3 regions of the Viridibacillus sp. FSL H8-0110 genome follow, and region 2 is predicted to be linked to each of the others. Evidence: a T-box and tRNA genes for the amino acid it is inferred to sense, from the RefSeq annotation. Region 2 holds a T-box; the other regions hold tRNA genes.

Region 1 (4,764 bases), 890 kb from region 2:
TTGACTGCGAGACCTACAAGTCGAGCAGGGTCGAAAGACGGGCTTAGTGATCCGGTGGTTCCGCATGGAAGGGCCATCGCTCAACGGATAAAAGCTACCCCGGGGATAACAGGCTTATCTCCCCCAAGAGTCCACATCGACGGGGAGGTTTGGCACCTCGATGTCGGCTCATCGCATCCTGGGGCTGTAGTCGGTCCCAAGGGTTGGGCTGTTCGCCCATTAAAGCGGTACGCGAGCTGGGTTCAGAACGTCGTGAGACAGTTCGGTCCCTATCCGTCGTGGGCGTAGGAAATTTGAGAGGAGCTGTCCTTAGTACGAGAGGACCGGGATGGACACACCGCTGGTGTACCAGTTGTTCTGCCAAGGGCATCGCTGGGTAGCTATGTGTGGACGGGATAAGTGCTGAAAGCATCTAAGCATGAAGCCCCCCTCAAGATGAGATTTCCCATTACGCAAGTAAGTAAGATCCCTCAAAGACGATGAGGTAGATAGGTTCGAGGTGGAAGTGTGGCGACATACGGAGCTGACGAATACTAATAGATCGAGGACTTAACCAAATTTTACTTAACAAACTTCAATGTAATTTATCCAGTTTTGAGAGAACAAGAAAAACTTATTAAAAAAGTTTAAAAAACACTTGCTTTTAGCTAAGTGAAGTGATATAATAATTCTTGTCTTAAAATAGTCTAGTGACGATAGCAAAGAGGTCACACCCGTTCCCATGCCGAACACGGAAGTTAAGCTCTTTAGCGCCGATGGTAGTTGGGGGTTTCCCCCTGTGAGAGTAGGACGTTGCTAGGCACATCAAAGCACAGCTGATTTAATCAGTTGTGCTTTTTTATTTAGAAAATAGTTATAATAGGTAGGGTTGTGGAATTCTTGATTTCTCCATATTGCGTATGGAACTTTTTATCATCAGATAATTCGTTTTCAACTTATTTTCATATACAATCGATGTGCAGAGTTATTAGATAAGTATTGAATCACTGAATATCAGCTCCAATTTACAAATCCGCCATTAGCTACTCTTGAGTTGTGTAAAACGGATATAGACAGGCATCCAATTATTGCATTTTATAATTGTGAAATGCTGAGTTTCTTTGTTTTACATAATAATTTGGATGTGTAGTCATATTCAGATAATTCCAATACAATTTTATTAGGCTCATGCTTAACAAATTATTTGTATTATAGAAAAGGTTATGCAACAAACATACTATCTCAGTTACCGATGTATATAAAAGGAAAATATCCGCTTATTAATGGAATAGTTCTAGCAGCTAATGATGGTAATATAGTTGCGCAGGAATTATACAGAAAAGTGGAGTTTGTGTATAAAAGTATAAGAATCCAAATTGAAAATAGTCCACCAATTGTTATGAAAATATCATTTTAATAGCCTTTAGGAGCATAATCGATATATGTTGGTAATCTAACGTTAGATTACGCTTAAAACGCCTTAAAACGCTTAAATAGGGTTTTTATGATAGTTAGAATTGCTGTAAAAAATATAGGTATATTTAAATGCATAATAATTAAAACTTTTTTCCTTAAATAGCTTGAAATGTTTTAATATGCTGTTATAATAATATTTGTGTTCGATAAAAGTAACATCTAAAGAAGCGATAATATTATTGTTCCGAAGTAGCTCAGTGGTAGAGCAATCGGCTGTTAACCGATCGGTCGTAGGTTCGAGTCCTACCTTCGGAGCCATTTTTTTGTCTATGCTTCCATAGCTCAGCAGGTAGAGTGCTTCCATGGTAAGGAAGAGGTCACCGGTTCGAGCCCGGTTGGAAGCTTTCAATTATTTATCCAGAAGTAGAAAAATATCGAATTTTGTTTAGTAAGATGAATTTTTTAATATTTTTTAAATAAAGTATTGCATTTTTATTTAAATAGTGTTAATATAATTCTTGTCCTGTTTTAAGCAGTACAGCATTAATGGCCCCTTGGTCAAGCGGTTAAGACACCGCCCTTTCACGGCGGTAACACGGGTTCGAATCCCGTAGGGGTCACCATTTTTAAAAATTATTTTACATATCCATGGAGGATTAGCTCAGCTGGGAGAGCACCTGCCTTACAAGCAGGGGGTCGGCGGTTCGATCCCGTCATCCTCCACCATATTTTTTTCGGAGGGGTAGCGAAGAGGCTAAACGCGGCGGACTGTAAATCCGCTCCTTCGGGTTCGGCGGTTCGAATCCGTCCCCCTCCACCATTTTTTTATATAAAATATTCATTATTCATTGTTGGGGTATAGCCAAGCGGTAAGGCAACGGATTTTGATTCCGTCATGCCCTGGTTCGAATCCAGGTACCCCAGCCATTTTTAATTTTATGAGCCATTAGCTCAGTTGGTAGAGCATCTGACTTTTAATCAGAGGGTCGTAGGTTCGAATCCTACATGGCTCACTTTCATATAAAATTTCAACCTCTTTCTACACTTTGTAGAGAGAGGTTTTTTTGTGGTTAGTAGTGTAAAAAAATAAGGGGTCCCCTATACTTTTCAAGGGGTATTTTTAATAGAGTGCGTAACTTTGTATAACTACTGATAAATTCAATTTGAACAATAGTGTAGTACTTACTTTTGTTGCAACTTTGTTCTCTATTTAAGTGTTTAATATTTTGTATAAATATTCAGAATTTTGTGGGGTTGAGCCAACATGATTCTAGCATTTACAATATAGGTAATACACAAAGGGGGAATAAAATAATGCATAAATTAAATGTTTCATTAATAGGTGTACCAATGGATCTTGGTCAAACACGTCGTGGGGTTGATATGGGACCAAGTGCGATCCGATATGCGGGCGCTGTAGAAAGATTAGAAGCAATGGGCTATGAAGTGATAGACGAGGGTGATATTGAGATTGGGATATCTGAGCGTGAGGTATCAGCTGATACAAACTTACGAAATTTATCAGCTGTAACTGAAGCCAGTACAAAGCTTGCAAATAAGGTACATGATGTCGTTTTACAAAATCATTTTCCGCTTGTGCTTGGTGGAGATCATAGTATTGCAATAGGCACACTTGCAGGTTTATCAGACCATTATGAGAATTTAGGAGTTATTTGGTATGATGCACATGCAGATTTGAATACAGGTGATACTTCACCATCTGGTAATATTCATGGTATGCCACTAGCTGTAAGTATTGGACTTGGTCATGAAAAGCTGGTAAACATTCGTGATTATGCTCCAAAAGTGAAACCTGAGAATATTGTAATTATAGGTGCTCGCTCGGTGGATCCAGGGGAACGTGAATTAATAAAAGAAAAAGGAATTAAAGTGTACACCATGCATGAAATTGATAGAGTGGGAATGACTAAAGTTATTCAAGATGCAATTATTTATTTGAGAGGGAAAAATGTAGATGGATTGCATTTGTCACTGGATCTAGATGGAATAGACCCGCTTTACACGCCAGGAGTTGGGACGCCTGTTCCAGGAGGTATTACATATCGTGAAAGCCATTTAGCGATGGAGATGTTATATGAATCAGAAATGATTACCTCAGCTGAATTTGTAGAAGTAAATCCAATCCTAGATGAAAAAAATAAAACAGCAGATGTAGCAGTTGCTTTAATGGGATCGTTATTCGGTGAAAAATTAATGTAATGTAAAAGGACGGGCATGCCCGTCCTTTTATAATTGCTGAAAAGTTTAGGTTTTTTTGAAATGGGAACTTATTGGCAAGTAATTAAGTCCTGAAAAGAAGAGTTTCTTATGAATTTGAATCATTTTTACTTACATATTTGTTATAATTATGGAAGAAAGATTTTTTAGAGCTTTAAAAAATTTTTTTCAAAAAAATGAAACTTACATTATGGGCGACTCGTATATAGAATAACAGCCGCATGGGCGGAGGGAAATCACAATGGACGCATTAATCAACAAGAGAATAAAACAAGTGCTGAAAGGCGATCAAAGTGCGTATTCTGATATTGTGAGCCTCTACCAGCAAAAGCTGTACCAAGTTTGTTATCGCATGCTTGGCAATCAACATGAAGCGGAAGATATAGCGCAGGAGGCATTTGTCCGTGCGTATATTAATCTTCATACTTTTGATTTGAATCGAAAATTTTCGACTTGGCTGTACCGTATAGCGACGAATTTATGTATAGACCGTATAAGGAAGAAGAAACCGGACTATTACTTAGATGCACAAGTTGCTGGAACGGACGGTCTAGATATGTATTCTCAAATTTCCTCATCAGATAGGCTGCCTGAGGAAGAAGTAGAAAGAATGGAGCTGCAGGAGCGAATTCAATATGAAATTAGCCAGTTGCCAGACAAATATCGAACAGTCATTGTCTTAAAGTATATAGAGGAATTGCCATTGCAGGAGATTAGCGAGATTTTAGATATGCCACTTGGGACAGTCAAAACTCGAATTCACAGAGGGCGTGAAGCTCTGAGAAAGCAATTAGGCAATCTGTAGGAGGGATTTCACTATGAATGCGTGTCCAAAACATATTGGTGAATACATGCATGAATATTTAGATGGTGATATTAGTCGTGAACATGAAATCGAGCTAAAAGCACATTTGCAAAGCTGTGATAACTGTCGACAACATATGCAGGAGCTAAATAGCACAATTGCCTTTGTCAAAAGTGCTGCCGTCGTTTCAGTACCTCTGGATTTCAAGCAAAACGTTATGGTTCGTCTACCTAAAGGAAGATCAGGAGCCGGTGTCCAAAGATGGCTACGTCGCCATCCTATATTTGTTGCAGCAGCAATGTTTTGTATCTTAATGAGTGCCTCGC
Region 2 (4,764 bases):
TGTATTCTTCTATCAAGAAAGCTACAAAACGTTCCATTGTTGATACAACACCACGGTGGATAACAACAGGACGATGTGGTTTACCATCTTCACCAACATAGCTTAGATCAAAGCGTTCTGGTAATAAGAAGTCAAGTTGAACTGTTGATAAAGTTTCTTCTTTACCAATTGCAGTTTTTACTTGAACGTCAAGTTTTGGACCATAGAATGCTGCTTCGCCTTCAGCTTCGAAGTAATCTAAGCCTAGTTCATCCATTGCTTCTTTTAGCATACCTTGCGCTTTTTCCCACATTGCATCATCATCGAAGTATTTTTCAGTATCAGCTGGGTCACGGTAAGACAGACGGAATGAGTAATCATTTAAATCAAAGTCTTTATAAACTCCAAGCACTAATTCTACTACACGTTTAAATTCTTCTTTAATTTGGTCTGGACGAACGAAAATATGCGCATCATTTAGAGTCATACCACGTACACGTTGAAGTCCTGATACAGCACCTGACATTTCGTAACGGTGCATTGTACCAAGTTCAGCAATACGTAATGGCAGGTTACGATATGAGTGCATTGACGATTTGTAAACCATCATATGGTGTGGACAGTTCATCGGGCGTAATACAAATGTTTCGTTATCCACTTCCATTGGTGGGAACATATCATCTTGATAGTGTGCCCAGTGTCCTGAAGTTTCATATAACTCTTTTGAACCCAATACAGGAGTATAAACATGTTTATAACCAAGAGACAATTCTTTGTCTACGATATAACGTTCAATTGTACGACGAATTGTCGCACCATTTGGTAACCATAACGGTAGACCTTGACCTACTTTTTGAGAAGTAGTGAATAATTCAAGTTCTTTACCAATTTTACGGTGATCACGTTCTTTTGCTTCTTCTAGCATTTGAAGATGTGCTTTTAGATCGTCTTTTGTAAAGAATGCTGTTCCGTAAATACGTTGTAGCATTTTGTTATCTGAATTACCTCTCCAGTATGCACCAGCGATTGATAACAATTTAAATTCTTTAATCTTACCTGTAGATGGAACGTGTACACCACGGCAAAGGTCGAAGAAATCGCCTTGTTCGTAGATTGATACTTGCTCATCTGCAGGAATAGCTTCGATAAGTTCTAATTTATATTCATCATCAATTGCAGTGAAGCGTTCGATTGCTTCAGCACGTGATATGTCTTGGCGAGTGATGACGATATTTTCAGAAATGATTTTTTTCATTTCTTTTTCGATTTTCAGAAGATCATCAGCAGTGATTGGTTCTGGTGAGTCGATATCGTAGTAGAAACCACCTTCAATTACTGGACCTACTCCAAGTTTTACACCAGGGAACATACGTTTAACAGCTTGCGCTAAAAGGTGAGCTGTAGAATGACGCATTACTTCTAATGCTTCAGAATCAGAAGGTGTTACGATTGCAATGTCACCGTCTTCTTCTAAAGGTGTTGTTAAATCTACTAATTGTCCGTTGAATTTACCAACGATTGCTTTTTTACGAAGTCCCGGGCTAATTGATTGTGCAATTTCTTCAGTTGTTGTACCTTTTGAAAATTCCTTTACTGCGCCATCTGGGAATTTTAAATTAATCATGTCTGCCATTTTGTAATCTCCTTTTAGTTTTATTTATTTTAGCCTTACGAGAGGTTTAGGGCCGCACGATGCGGGTCACGCTGTCGTTGCCACAGGACGTGGCGTTTTTAGACTTTTTTCCTTTAAGTGGGCCGCTTCAGCATTTAGATAAATTTCTAGCTTCAGCGGCCAGACTCTCGAGGTCACTTCCACTTTCTCGGACAAAAGCTAAAAAACGCTTTTGTTTCGAAAGTTTCAGTGCTTGTCGAGTCTGAACGGGCCGCTTTAGCATTTAGATAAAAACGCAAAAAAGCCCCATCCCAAAAGGGACGAGGCTGTATTCTCGTGGTTCCACCCTTCTTCCTTCTACTGCCAACACTTAAAAAGAGTGCAGGTATAGACGAAGCTCTCGATCGGCTAACGGGCCGTTACCGTCGACAATTACTAGTACATTCACTGTCGCTGCTCCAAGGGGGTAAATAATTTGCCGTACTAAGAAGCTTCCAGCCTAGGCTTCTCTCTCTAAAAGTCGTACAAAAAATTGTTGTCCTTTTCAAAGCATTTTTTATATTATGACTGAAAGTATACGCTCGATTAAGTTTAAAATCAAGTAGGAAAAAAAGTCAATCAAAAAAATGCAACTATTTCTGATCTCTTCGGTTTTGCCCACTCATTCGGATTGGTGTCGTCACAGCTTTAATACGCTCCATAATTCGTGAAGCTTTTAACATATCACGATCACCTTTTTGGTTATAAGCTAAATGGTCTTCTAATTCATCATATCCAAGATTCGAAGTGATGAATGTCGGCAATTGTTCCGCCATTCGGTAATGAAAAATCGTTCCCAAAATTTCGTCACGTGTCCAACTCGACAACGTTTCAGCGCCTAAGTCATCTAGCATTAAAACAGGCGCCTTTTTCACAAAATCTATTTTCTCTTGTAAAGATTGATCTTGGATTGAACCTTTCATTTCACGTAAAAACTCGGGTACAAATACTACAACCGATTTGATTTGTAAAGTCGCCAATTCATTGGCAATAGCCCCTAATACAAAAGATTTACCGACACCAAATTCACCATATAAATAAAAGCCTTTGTGAGGAAGTTCACCCGTTTCTTTAAATTCACGAACGAAATCCGCTGCGCGATTAGCGATATTCACACGTGAATGATCATCAATCATTAAATCTTTGATCGTCGCTCTTAACACGTCTTTTGGCATATGCATACTCGAAATCATAGAGGCAGCTTGACGACGCTCATCCTCCATGCGTTTTTGTTGACACGGTGTATATTCGACTTCTATTGAATCGCGGATAATTGATAATATTGGCACAAAGCCCTTTAATGCATTTTGACATTTTGCAACGGATACACATTCGTCACAATCATGTTTCTGTCCTGTATATTCATATAATTTACCTAGACCACGGTCTACCATATCTTTGTTTACTTCTTGATCGTTGTCAGCTAGAAATTGCTGGACACCTTTATTTTCAAGAATTTCTCGCTTCATTTGCTCGTATCGTTCTTGAAAAGTTTGTGAATCCATCACTTTTCTAAGTTGATTATTAATCGGTTCCATGTGAATCCACCTGCCCTTCCTCTATTCCTAGTTTCTCTAGAATTTTACGTCTTTCCTCTTCAAAATCGGTATCACTCTTAGCTGCTTCTTTTGAAGTTTCTTTTATAGTATCTTCTTTCTGAGGTTTCTTTTCTTTATTTTTCTTAAACCAGTCAGGGACTTTTTCTTCTCGACCACCGGTGTAACGTTTTTTCGTTGCAGGTTTTTGCTCAGCTGTTTTCCATTCCATATACTGCTTATGCTCTTTGCGCGCTAAGTCCATTGCTTCTTTCGTCGTTTTCACACCTTTTCGAATCCAATGTGAGGCAATCTTTTCGACATAGTTTTTAGTTAACTTCATGTCTGTACGTAAAAGAACATACTGAAGTAAGGCATTTACAACACCAATTGGCATTTGATATTGTAGGACAAGATTTTGAGCAAGCTGAATGTCAGCAGGGATTGGTTCTTTCCCATCAGCGATATCACGCAAGACATCAATTGGAGCAGTTGTTTCTAGGTAATGAATCAATAACTCTTCCTTCGTCTGCAAAGCTTGCTCTTTTGTAGTCTTTTTCTCTGCCTCATTAACTGCCGATTGGAAAGCTTGTTGCATAGCAGGTGGTTCTGTTGAAACAGTCAATTTGTAATAATCAGCTGCCGATTTCTTTAACCTTGACTCGGATAACATCATATGATCATCTAGAGCGAGCATAACAACTTTTTGCATATCTAATGGTGTTAAATGATATAAAAAAGCTAACTTTGCAATTGTTGCATTCGCTTCAGCAGTAAGTGCTGAAGATGGTACAAGTTGTTCTGACAATCCAGCTCTAAGTAAAGAAAAATCGAAGTCCTCGTAGTTAAATGGTAGTTCTTTAGGTTTCTCTCTTTCCTCAACTGTCTGCTCATTCGCAAAGGATGGTAAATGATGCTGCACAGGACGATAGACATCTGTAAATGTTCTTGACACTTCCTGATAGCCATCATTTGATGGACCCTTCTGAACGAAACGTTGGCGCAACTGTCTATAGGCTTGTTCACCAATTTTGCTAAATAAAAACATGGATAGTAAGGGATCATTAAAAAAAGCTGATGCTTCTAAAGGAGGCATCACGTCGTACATAAATGAGCGTACATCCTCAGAATCTTTACGCCAAGTGCGCATTAAACCAATAGCTTCTAATGCGATGCGCGACTCGAAAATCTTTGCAATCGGCATATCAAGTGAGTTCATCAAATGGTAATGTGATAATTCAGCTTCAGTCGTACTTTCTCCTTCAGCCCAAAGCATAAAGTATAAGCTAATGGGCTCCGCACCTATTAACGGCTGATAAAGCAGAGTAATAAGTTGGCGATCGTAGCTAGATACGGGAAATGGCATTCGAATGGACAATCGATCAACGGGCTGTAGTTCTTTATATAAATGCACCACGATCACCGTCCTTCATATCGCATTTATTTGTCATCGGATTGTCTTTCTATTAATTCCTTTAATTCTTCAATAAAGACATTAATATCTTTAAATTGACGATATACAGAAGCAAATCTTACATAAGATACTTCGTCAATTTTCGCAAGACGATCCATAATCATTTCCCCGACATCTTCTGTCTT
Region 3 (4,764 bases), 900 kb from region 2:
AAGGAATGAGTTAAACGAAGCGGTCTGGAAAGGCCCGCCAGAGCAGGTAACAGCCCTGTAGTTGAAAGTTCATTCTCTCTTGAGTGTATCCTGAGTACGGCGGAACACGTGAAATTCCGTCGGAATCTGGGAGGACCATCTCCCAAGGCTAAATACTACCTAGTGACCGATAGTGAACCAGTACCGTGAGGGAAAGGTGAAAAGCACCCCGGAAGGGGAGTGAAATAGATCCTGAAACCATGTGCCTACAAGTAGTTAGAGCCCGTTAATGGGTGATAGCGTGCCTTTTGTAGAATGAACCGGCGAGTTACGATTACATGCGAGGTTAAGTTTTAGAAGACGGAGCCGCAGCGAAAGCGAGTCTGAATAGGGCGAATGAGTATGTGGTTGTAGACCCGAAACCAGGTGATCTACCCATGTCCAGGGTGAAGGTAAGGTAACACTTACTGGAGGCCCGAACCCACGTACGTTGAAAAGTGCGGGGATGAGGTGTGGGTAGCGGAGAAATTCCAATCGAACCTGGAGATAGCTGGTTCTCTCCGAAATAGCTTTAGGGCTAGCCTCGTGATAAAGAATCCTGGAGGTAGAGCACTGTTTGAACTAGGGGTCCATCCCGGATTACCGAATTCAGACAAACTCCGAATGCCAGTGATTTATGCACGGGAGTCAGACTGCGAGTGATAAGATCCGTAGTCAAGAGGGAAACAGCCCAGACCACCAGCTAAGGTCCCAAAGTAATTGTTAAGTGGAAAAGGATGTGACGTTGCTTAGACAACCAGGATGTTGGCTCAGAAGCAGCCATCATTTAAAGAGTGCGTAATAGCTCACTGGTCGAGTGACGCTGCGCCGAAAATGTATCGGGGCTAAACAATTCACCGAAGCTGTGGATGGACATCTTAGATGTCCGTGGTAGGAGAGCGTTCTAAGTGCTGTGAAGTCAGACCGGAAGGACTGGTGGAGCGCTTAGAAGTGAGAATGCCGGTATGAGTAGCGAAAGACGGGTGAGAATCCCGTCCACCGAATGACTAAGGTTTCCTGAGGAAGGCTCGTCCGCTCAGGGTTAGTCGGGACCTAAGCCGAGGCCGATAGGCGTAGGCGATGGACAACAGGTTGATATTCCTGTACCACCTATTTACCATTTGAGCAATGGGGGGACGCAGTAGGATAGGGTAAGCATGCTGTTGGTTATGCATGTTCAAGCAGTGAGGCGTGAAATGAGGCAAATCCCATTTCTATAACGTTGAGCTGTGATGACGAGGACGTATGTCCGGAGTTCCTGATTTCACACTGCCAAGAAAAGCCTCTAGCGAGGTAAAAGGTGCCCGTACCGCAAACCGACACAGGTAGTCGAGGAGAGAATCCTAAGGTGTGCGAGAGAACTCTCGTTAAGGAACTCGGCAAAATGACCCCGTAACTTCGGGAGAAGGGGTGCTCTAGTAGGGTGAAAGCCCGAGAGAGCCGCAGTGAATAGGCCCAGGCGACTGTTTAGCAAAAACACAGGTCTCTGCAAAACCGTAAGGTGACGTATAGGGGCTGACGCCTGCCCGGTGCTGGAAGGTTAAGAGGAGTGCTTAGCGCAAGCGAAGGTGCGAATTGAAGCCCCAGTAAACGGCGGCCGTAACTATAACGGTCCTAAGGTAGCGAAATTCCTTGTCGGGTAAGTTCCGACCCGCACGAAAGGCGTAACGATCTGGGCACTGTCTCAACGAGAGACTCGGTGAAATTATAGTACCTGTGAAGATGCAGGTTACCCGCGACAGGACGGAAAGACCCCGTGGAGCTTTACTGTAGCCTGATATTGAATTTTGATACATCTTGTACAGGATAGGTAGGAGCCAGAGATTCCGGAGCGCCAGCTTCGGAGGAGGCGTTGGTGGGATACTACCCTAGATGTATTGAACTTCTAACCCATGCCCCTTAGCGGGGTAGGAGACAGTGTCAGGCGGGCAGTTTGACTGGGGCGGTCGCCTCCTAAAGAGTAACGGAGGCGCCCAAAGGTTCCCTCAGAATGGTTGGAAATCATTCGTAGAGTGTAAAGGCATAAGGGAGCTTGACTGCGAGACCTACAAGTCGAGCAGGGTCGAAAGACGGGCTTAGTGATCCGGTGGTTCCGCATGGAAGGGCCATCGCTCAACGGATAAAAGCTACCCCGGGGATAACAGGCTTATCTCCCCCAAGAGTCCACATCGACGGGGAGGTTTGGCACCTCGATGTCGGCTCATCGCATCCTGGGGCTGTAGTCGGTCCCAAGGGTTGGGCTGTTCGCCCATTAAAGCGGTACGCGAGCTGGGTTCAGAACGTCGTGAGACAGTTCGGTCCCTATCCGTCGTGGGCGTAGGAAATTTGAGAGGAGCTGTCCTTAGTACGAGAGGACCGGGATGGACACACCGCTGGTGTACCAGTTGTTCTGCCAAGGGCATCGCTGGGTAGCTATGTGTGGACGGGATAAGTGCTGAAAGCATCTAAGCATGAAGCCCCCCTCAAGATGAGATTTCCCATTACGCAAGTAAGTAAGATCCCTCAAAGACGATGAGGTAGATAGGTTCGAGGTGGAAGTGTGGCGACATACGGAGCTGACGAATACTAATAGATCGAGGACTTAACCAAATTTTACTTAACAAACTTCAATGTAATTTATCCAGTTTTGAGAGAACAAGAAAAACTTATTAAAAAAGTTTAAAAAACACTTGCTTTTAGCTAAGTGAAGTGATATAATAATTCTTGTCTTAAAATAGTCTAGTGACGATAGCAAAGAGGTCACACCCGTTCCCATGCCGAACACGGAAGTTAAGCTCTTTAGCGCCGATGGTAGTTGGGGGTTTCCCCCTGTGAGAGTAGGACGTTGCTAGGCGAATAATATGGAGGATTAGCTCAGCTGGGAGAGCACCTGCCTTACAAGCAGGGGGTCGGCGGTTCGATCCCGTCATCCTCCACCATTTTTCAAATAAACATTGCCGGTGTAGCTCAGTTGGTAGAGCAACTGACTTGTAATCAGTAGGTCGAGGGTTCGACTCCTTTCGCCGGCACCATTCATTTTATTTGAGCCATTAGCTCAGTTGGTAGAGCATCTGACTTTTAATCAGAGGGTCGTAGGTTCGAATCCTACATGGCTCACCATTTTTTAAAAAACATTATATGCGGGTGTGGCGGAACTGGCAGACGCACTAGACTTAGGATCTAGCGCCGCAAGGCGTGGGGGTTCGACTCCCTTCACCCGCACCATAATTTTTAAGTTTATCAGCATATTGCGGAAGTAGTTCAGTGGTAGAACACCACCTTGCCAAGGTGGGGGTCGCGAGTTCGAACCTCGTCTTCCGCTCCAAAATATGCCGGGGTGGCGGAACTGGCAGACGCACAGGACTTAAAATCCTGCGGTAGGTGACTACCGTACCGGTTCGATTCCGGTCCTCGGCACCATTTCTTTTAATTTAATACAAGTGATAATATATGCGCCCGTAGCTCAATTGGATAGAGCGTCTGACTACGGATCAGAAGGTTGTGGATTCGACTTCTGCCGGGCGCGCCATTAACGGGAAGTAGCTCAGCTTGGTAGAGCACTTGGTTTGGGACCAAGGGGTCGCAGGTTCGAATCCTGTCTTCCCGACCATTATTACTTATACCCATACGGGGCCTTAGCTCAGCTGGGAGAGCGCCTGCCTTGCACGCAGGAGGTCAGCGGTTCGATCCCGCTAGGCTCCACCATATATATCTTATGAACCTTGAAAACTGAACATGCAAGACGTTAATCAATAAATGTTTTTGAACATCAACTCTGTTGGTGGATCAAAACAAAAATAGATATCATCTTCGGATGATACGCTAGCAAAGCTAATGAGCTTTCAAACTACTTTTATGGAGAGTTTGATCCTGGCTCAGGACGAACGCTGGCGGCGTGCCTAATACATGCAAGTCGAGCGAATGATGAAGAAGCTTGCTTCTTCTGATTTAGCGGCGGACGGGTGAGTAACACGTGGGCAACCTACCTAGTAGATTGGGATAACTCCGGGAAACCGGGGCTAATACCGAATAATCCATTTTGTCACATGGCAAAATGCTGAAAGGCGGTTTCGGCTGTCACTACTAGATGGGCCCGCGGTGCATTAGCTAGTTGGTGGGGTAACGGCCTACCAAGGCAACGATGCATAGCCGACCTGAGAGGGTGATCGGCCACATTGGGACTGAGACACGGCCCAAACTCCTACGGGAGGCAGCAGTAGGGAATCTTCCACAATGGACGAAAGTCTGATGGAGCAACGCCGCGTGAGTGATGAAGGTTTTCGGATCGTAAAACTCTGTTGTAAGGGAAGAACAAGTACGTTAGTAACTGAACGTACCTTGACGGTACCTTATTAGAAAGCCACGGCTAACTACGTGCCAGCAGCCGCGGTAATACGTAGGTGGCAAGCGTTGTCCGGATTTATTGGGCGTAAAGCGCGCGCAGGTGGTTTCTTAAGTCTGATGTGAAAGCCCACGGCTCAACCGTGGAGGGTCATTGGAAACTGGGAGACTTGAGTGCAGAAGAGGAAAGTGGAATTCCAAGTGTAGCGGTGAAATGCGTAGAGATTTGGAGGAACACCAGTGGCGAAGGCGACTTTCTGGTCTGTAACTGACACTGAGGCGCGAAAGCGTGGGGAGCAAACAGGATTAGATACCCTGGTAGTCCACGCCGTAAACGATGAGTGCTAAGTGTTAGGGGGTTTCCGCCCCTTAGTGCTGCAGCTAACGCATTAAGCACTCCGCCTGGGGAGTACGGCCGCAAGGTTG

What was found. The T-box of region 2 lies ahead of thrS (threonine--tRNA ligase). A T-box ahead of a tRNA ligase gene usually reads a tRNA of that ligase, here a tRNA-Thr.
Region 1: it has a tRNA-Thr gene. The T-box ahead of thrS (threonine--tRNA ligase) is inferred to sense a tRNA for this amino acid. The anticodon was not compared.
Region 3: it has a tRNA-Thr gene. The T-box ahead of thrS (threonine--tRNA ligase) is inferred to sense a tRNA for this amino acid. The anticodon was not compared.

Annotation. Positions count from the first base shown of each region.
Region 1 covers NZ_JBBOPJ010000001.1:109,320-114,083, forward strand. The annotation lists rRNA gene MHH98_RS00560 (23S ribosomal RNA) at 1-557, shown strand, start outside; rRNA gene rrf (5S ribosomal RNA) at 686-801, shown strand; tRNA gene MHH98_RS00570 (tRNA-Asn) at 1,639-1,713, shown strand; tRNA gene MHH98_RS00575 (tRNA-Thr) at 1,727-1,799, shown strand; tRNA gene MHH98_RS00580 (tRNA-Glu) at 1,944-2,018, shown strand; tRNA gene MHH98_RS00585 (tRNA-Val) at 2,046-2,121, shown strand; tRNA gene MHH98_RS00590 (tRNA-Tyr) at 2,132-2,215, shown strand; tRNA gene MHH98_RS00595 (tRNA-Gln) at 2,248-2,322, shown strand; tRNA gene MHH98_RS00600 (tRNA-Lys) at 2,336-2,408, shown strand; gene rocF (arginase) at 2,710-3,615, shown strand; gene sigW (RNA polymerase sigma factor SigW) at 3,875-4,438, shown strand; gene MHH98_RS00615 (anti-sigma factor family protein) at 4,452-4,764, shown strand, end outside.
Region 2 covers NZ_JBBOPJ010000001.1:1,003,114-1,007,877, reverse strand. The annotation lists gene thrS (threonine--tRNA ligase) at 1-1,612, opposite strand, end outside; T-box leader at 1,905-2,148, opposite strand; gene dnaI (primosomal protein DnaI) at 2,224-3,168, opposite strand; gene MHH98_RS04990 (replication initiation and membrane attachment family protein) at 3,155-4,582, opposite strand; gene nrdR (transcriptional regulator NrdR) at 4,606-4,764, opposite strand, start outside.
Region 3 covers NZ_JBBOPJ010000001.1:101,188-105,951, forward strand. The annotation lists rRNA gene MHH98_RS00490 (23S ribosomal RNA) at 1-2,607, shown strand, start outside; rRNA gene rrf (5S ribosomal RNA) at 2,736-2,851, shown strand; tRNA gene MHH98_RS00500 (tRNA-Val) at 2,861-2,936, shown strand; tRNA gene MHH98_RS00505 (tRNA-Thr) at 2,954-3,029, shown strand; tRNA gene MHH98_RS00510 (tRNA-Lys) at 3,042-3,117, shown strand; tRNA gene MHH98_RS00515 (tRNA-Leu) at 3,138-3,222, shown strand; tRNA gene MHH98_RS00520 (tRNA-Gly) at 3,248-3,322, shown strand; tRNA gene MHH98_RS00525 (tRNA-Leu) at 3,329-3,417, shown strand; tRNA gene MHH98_RS00530 (tRNA-Arg) at 3,450-3,526, shown strand; tRNA gene MHH98_RS00535 (tRNA-Pro) at 3,531-3,607, shown strand; tRNA gene MHH98_RS00540 (tRNA-Ala) at 3,627-3,702, shown strand; rRNA gene MHH98_RS00545 (16S ribosomal RNA) at 3,850-4,764, shown strand, end outside.